2 regions of the Jeotgalibaca sp. A122 genome follow, and region 2 is predicted to be linked to the other one. Evidence: a T-box and tRNA genes for the amino acid it is inferred to sense, from the RefSeq annotation. Region 2 holds a T-box; the other holds one or more tRNA genes.
The links. A T-box is a leader RNA that pairs with one kind of tRNA and senses whether it is charged. The one in region 2 lies ahead of serS (serine--tRNA ligase), so its partner is inferred to be a tRNA-Ser.

Region 1 (3,131 bases), on a different contig from region 2:
TGACATCCGTCAACGAACCTTCCTCAAACGGTGATTTCAAATGCGCCAATTTAACAAGCTCGAGGAAGCTACTTGTTCCGCCCACTTCACAGATTGCCAAGTAATCATCCCAAGCATTCTCATCCTTGTCGATAATTGCACGCTTCCAGAATTGGAATGCCAATACTTGCGCCAACGTATAATCTATATAGTAGAAAGGCGTATCGAAAATGTGTCCTTGGCGGAACCACAACGTCCCTTGATCCAAGAATGGATTTTCGGAATAATCTTTATGCGGATTATACATTTTCTCCAATTTTCGCCACGTTGCTTTCCGTTCTGACGGTGTCATTTCCGGATTTTCATAAATTTCATGTTGGAAGTGATCAACCAAGACACCGTAAGGAAGAAATTGCAAGGCTCCGCCCAAATGACTGTATTTGTATTTTTCAGTTTCTTCTTTAAAGAATAGCTCCATCCATGGATAAGTGAAAAACTCCATACTCATGGAGTGGATTTCAGCACTTTCGCTGGTCGGGAATACCAACTCCGGTTGTTTGATCCAACGGGATTGGAATACCTGGAATGCATGACCCGCTTCGTGTGTCAGCACATCGATGTCGCCACTTGTTCCATTGAAGTTTGCGAAAATGAAGGGTGAATCGTAGCCGGGAATGAACGTACAGTACCCACCGCTTTGTTTACCGTCTTTCGTTTCCAAATCCAAAAGATCACGGTCGTACATATAGTCAATGAACGTACCCGTTTCCTTGGAAAGTTCATGGTACATCTTTTGACCCATTTCCATGATATAAGCGGCGTCGCCTTTTGGTGTGGCGTTGCCGTTCAGGAACTCAAGGTTTAAATCATAGTAATTCATGCGGTCCACACCGATACGTTTCGCTTGGCGTTCATAAAGTTTTTGCGCCACCGGAACGACATCGTTCAACACGTTTTCACGGTACGTTTGGACCATTTCGCGGTTGTAGTCATAACGCTCCATGCGGATGTAGCCCAGTTCGACGAAATCTTTGAAGCCAAGTTTTTTCGCGATTTTGTCGCGTAATTTCACCAGTTGGTCGTAAATGTCATCGAATTTTTCTTCGTTTTCCTGGAAAAATTTGAAATATGCTTCTGATGCCGCTTTACGAATGTGGCGGTCAGTTGATTGTTGGTAAGGTCCCAATCCGGAAAGGTTCAGGATTTTACCATCAAATTCGATTTGTGCGCTTGCGACTAATTTGTCATAGGCACTCGCCAATTCATTTTCTTTTTGTAAGAGTTCTATTACTTCTGGACTGAATGCTTTTAGTTTGTATTCAGCCATCTTGAAGTATTGCTTTGGAAGAACTTGTTCCAATTCTTCTCGGTATGGAGTATCAAGGATTGCTTGATAGTATTGGGTGTTAATTTCCGAATACAAAGGAATATACTCATCCCAATATTCTTGTTCCCCTTGGTAAAATGCATCTTTTGTGTTGATGGAATGGCGGATATAGGCCAATTGACCAAACTTATCCGCTTCATTCAACAGATTCGTCATAGTCATGACTGCTGCCACCGCTTCATCTGCATCGGGTGCTTCTTTTAATTTTTCAATCGCTGCTGTTGCTTCAGCTTTATAAACCTCATAATCAGGACGTTCATATTTGTACTCAGAAAATTTCAAATTCAAATAAAGTCACCTACTTTTCTTTAGTTAGGATAATTATACCACTGTGAGGTAAAAATAAACCTCGAAACTTAAATGAATTCGTGGTTTTTGAAGTTTGGAATGGCGATAAAGTGACTCACTGGGATGGAAGTCACTTTAAAATCGTTTAAAGTGATTTACTCGGTAGTTTTACCTGACTAAGTCACTTTGTTTAAATTTAAAATGACTTAGTCACCAAAAACAGCGACTAAGTCATTTTAAAGGGATTATTATTTACGGAGACTAGGGGATTTGAACCCCTGCACGCCTTCCGACGCCTAACGCATTTCGAGTGCGTCCTCTTCAGCCTCTTGAGTAAGTCTCCACTGCATATCATATCACGATTTTTGCAAAAAATTAATAGAAAAAATCACAAAACTTTCCTCAATAAAGCTGAAACTTCCACTCTTCACCATGATAGTAAAATTCACTTAAACTGTCATCTTCGAAAACTTCCAGCATTGCTGCAAAATCCGGGGCGAGTGAATGACTCATGATTTCCTGGCGTTCGATCCAAAAAACTTCGCCTTCATCGGAACTTTGCAACTCTCCTTCGAAAACCGATGCTTTGAAAAATAAAACCACGTAGCGGGCATCTTTGCTATCCTGGAATTGCTTGATGCCGCACAATACCGGATCAAAAATCGTCAACCCTGTTTCTTCTTTGACCTCGCGAATCACCGAGGCAACGAACGATTCGTTCTTCTCGACTTTCCCTCCTGGGAATGTCAGTCCAGGCCAGTCCACTTTCTTCCGGTCCTGCACCAAGAGCCGCCCTCGTCCATCCTGAATCATACACATATTGGTAAACACTGCTGCTTCGCTTTTTGACATTGTCCCACTCCTACTGTCATTCGTCTTTTCTGATATAATCACTGTAACCATTAAAGGAGGCCATGACAACCATGATTCCTAAAAACCAGCTCTTCGAAGAGGCGTTCCAAATGTTTCTGACGGCAGCGCCAGTGTCACTGAAGTCCGTTCCTTTTTTCCGCAAACTGAAAAACGAGCGGAAGCTGAAACAGTATGCCACTAAACTACAATCGGATCTGAATTCAACTGATGACCGGGAAGAGATAAAAATGATTGTAACAACTTTTCTTTTGAAATTAGATGAAGAGAAACTTCTATTCGAGCGCCCTTTCCTGAAATATTTCCTGGAAAAGGGCTATTTGGACGTTGCTGAACAATTTATGAATCAAGCCGCCGAAATGGATGGCAAACTGAAAACCTGGGAAGTTTATCAAGCCATGCGTAATGTCTGGATTATGAATAGTTTGCAGTTATATTGGGATTTGCCACTCGAACTGACCTCACCTGTTTATGCCTATAGCATGCTCTACCCTTATACGGACAACTATCTAGATAATCCGGATATTTCCCTGGAGGAGAAAAAGGAATTCAATGAACATATCAGCCGTGCTTTAAGGGGCGAACCAACCTATCCCGATCGCCTTAC
Region 2 (3,131 bases):
AAATGTTGTGTTTTTGCTGTTTTTCCGCTAACATAAGAACGTAACTTTAGTGAATGGAGTAGAAGAATGATTAAATATAATAAATGGACAATCGGCCTCTTATCTGGAACTGTATTAGCCAGTACCCTTGTAGCAGTTCCAGAAGCATCAGCAGCTGTAGAACCAATTAAAGTTTCTGCTGAGGCAGCTTTCGTAATTGATAATGAAACAAATAAAATTCTATTAGATCAAAACGGGGATGAATCCCTTTATATCGCTTCAATGACAAAAATGATTCCTCTATATTTAGTGCATGAGGCTGTGGAAGCCGGCACCATTTCATGGGACACACCTGTTCCAGTCAGTGAGTATGCCGTAGCCATCAGTCAAAACTATGAACTATCTAATGTTCCTTTACGCGAAGATTTTACTTATACTGTTAAAGACCTATATGAAGCAATGGTCATTTATTCAGCGAATGGCGCAACAATTGCTGTAGCAGAATTGATTGGCGGAACTGAACATGCTTTTGTTGACATGATGAAAGCGAAATTGGATGAATGGGGAATTACAGGCTACTCTCTTTTTAATACAACGGGTTTGCCTAACCACTATGCAGATGAGTTAGGAAACCTTTACCCAGGTGCCCCTGTTGATGAAGAAAATAAAATGACAGCACGTGGCATTGCCACTGTGGCCGATCATTTGTTGGATGACTATCCAGAAATCTTGGAAACAGCTAAAATTGAGGATAAAATTTTCATGGAGGGTTCCGGAGACGAAATCCACATGATGACTTATAACTTGATGTTGCCAAACCAACCATACGCACACACTGGCGTTGATGGTTTGAAGACAGGAACAACCGATGCTTCTGGCGCTTCTTTTGCAGGAACTGCAGTTGAAGAAGATAGACGCGTCATTACAGTCGTGATTGGTGCGGAAGACAATTCTGTCCGTTTCGGAGAAACTTCACGTTTGATGGATTTTGCATTTGATAATTTTGAAAAAGTCCAAATTGCAGCAAAAGGGGATGCAGTAAAAACTGAAGAACCATTGGCAATTGCAAAAGGTAAAGAAGAAGAAGTAGGGTTGGTTTACAGTGAAGATGTCTTTGTTGTGACACCGAATACAGATGAAGAACTTAAAGTTGAAACAGAAATGTCCTTGAATCCTGATTTGTTGAACGAAGATGGCCAGGTAGAGGCACCGATTGAGAAGGGAACGACAGTCGGAAATGTTACTCTTTCAATTGAAGGTGATGATCTGGGTTACTTGGATGGTTCGCTAAACGAAGCAGCTGTAGCGGTTGAGCGCACAGTCGAAAAAGCGAATGTTTTCGTATTGGCATGGCGCTGGATAGCGAGCACTGCTTCTCAAGGATGGAATACAGTAACTGATTTTATCGGTGGTTTCTTTAACTAAGTTGACGAAATAGCTGTTAATCGAGTAAAATGATGATAATTAAAACAAATAAAAAGCTAGGCATGTGAATAGTAAATAATGGTAGTCTTTTAGAGAGTCGGTGGTGGGTGAAAACCGATAGATGCCTTTATTGAATCCACGCATGAAGCAAACAATGAAAACAAATCAATTGCTTAAATTGTTTCGGGTCCCCCGTTATCGTCTAAAGTGCGGATGCATACGTGTGTCCGAAACTGGGTGGTACCGCGAATGACAAGTCATTTCGTCCCAATAGATTGTTATCTATAGGGGCGGAATGGCTTTTTTTATATGATTAGGAGGAGAAAAAGATGTTAGATATTAAGAGAATTCGTGAAAATTATGATGAAATGGCAGAGAAACTGGCTGCTCGTGGTGTTACAGCCGAAGTTTTAACGGAGTTGAAACAACTGGATGAGGAACGCAGAGGGAAAATTGTTGAAGCGGAGAATTTGAAACAGGTCCGCAATCAAGTATCCCAAGAAATCGCAACTTTGAAGCGCAATAAAGAGAATGCAGATGATAAAATTGCTCAAATGAAAGAAGTGGGTGACCAAATCAAGCAAATGGATGCAGATTTGGCTGCCATTGAAGAAAAAATTAACTATATTGCCTTTCGTTTGCCAAATGTGGCGCATGCATCTGTGCCGGTCGGAGCGGATGAAGAAGATAATGTGGAAATACGTAAATGGGGCGAACCACGCCGTTTTGATTTTGAACCGAAAGCCCACTACGAAGTTGCAGAAGCTCTAGGAATTCTGGACTTTGAACGTGCTGCTAAAGTAACAGGTTCTCGTTTTGTTTTCTACAAAGGCTTGGGTGCGCGTTTGGAACGTGCTTGTTACAATTATATGTTGGATTTACATACGGGTGAACACGGGTATACAGAAGTGATTCCTCCCTATATCGCAAATGAAGCTTCAATGTTTGGGACAGGTCAATTCCCTAAATTCAAGGAAGATGTTTTCCAATTGACGGATGAACGCAACTTTACTTTGATTCCGACAGCTGAAGTACCCTTAACAAACTATTACCGCGATGAAATTCTGGACGAGGCAGACTTACCAGTCTATTTTACGGCGATGAGTCCGTCTTTCCGTTCTGAAGCAGGAAGTGCAGGCCGTGATACACGTGGCTTGATCCGTATGCACCAATTCCACAAAGTTGAAATGGTTAAATTCAGTAAACCAAGCGAATCATATGAAGAGTTAGAAAAAATGACCGATAATGCAGAAGCTGTTTTGCGTAATTTAGGTCTACCGCACCGTACCATTGTTTTATGTACAGGAGACATGGGCTTCTCAGCGGCAAAAACATACGACGTTGAAGTTTGGGTCCCAGCACAAGACACATACCGTGAAATCAGTTCTTGTTCAAATACGGAAGATTTCCAAGCGCGCCGTGCGATGATTCGTTACCGGAATGAAGAAACCGGTAAAGTGGAATACGCAAATACATTAAATGGTTCAGGTGTAGCAGTGGGACGTACAGTAACGGCTATTTTGGAAAATTATCAAAATGAAGATGGGTCAATAACAATTCCAGAAGTTTTGGTTCCATATATGGGTGGTATCACTAAGATTACGAAGGAAAATGCATTAGGGAATAAATAATTCTTCTATATATGTTAAAATAACCCCAAAAGAAAGGGGAGTTTAAACGATGGCATTTGAAAAAGCAACGTTTGCTGGTGGATGCTTCTGGTGTAT

Region 1: it encodes a tRNA-Ser, which carries the amino acid that the T-box ahead of serS (serine--tRNA ligase) is inferred to sense. The anticodon was not compared.

The regions. Positions count from the first base shown of each region.
Region 1 covers NZ_JBQPRB010000013.1:1,864-4,994, forward strand. The annotation lists gene ACTU7M_RS10625 (M3 family oligoendopeptidase) at 1-1,648, opposite strand, end outside; tRNA gene ACTU7M_RS10630 (tRNA-Ser) at 1,910-1,997, opposite strand; gene ACTU7M_RS10635 (8-oxo-dGTP diphosphatase) at 2,057-2,506, opposite strand; gene ACTU7M_RS10640 (hypothetical protein) at 2,578-3,131, shown strand, end outside.
Region 2 covers NZ_JBQPRB010000009.1:83,422-86,552, forward strand. The annotation lists gene ACTU7M_RS09795 (sensor histidine kinase) at 1-2, shown strand, start outside; gene ACTU7M_RS09800 (serine hydrolase) at 67-1,404, shown strand; T-box leader at 1,455-1,677, shown strand; gene serS (serine--tRNA ligase) at 1,734-3,035, shown strand; gene msrA (peptide-methionine (S)-S-oxide reductase MsrA) at 3,085-3,131, shown strand, end outside.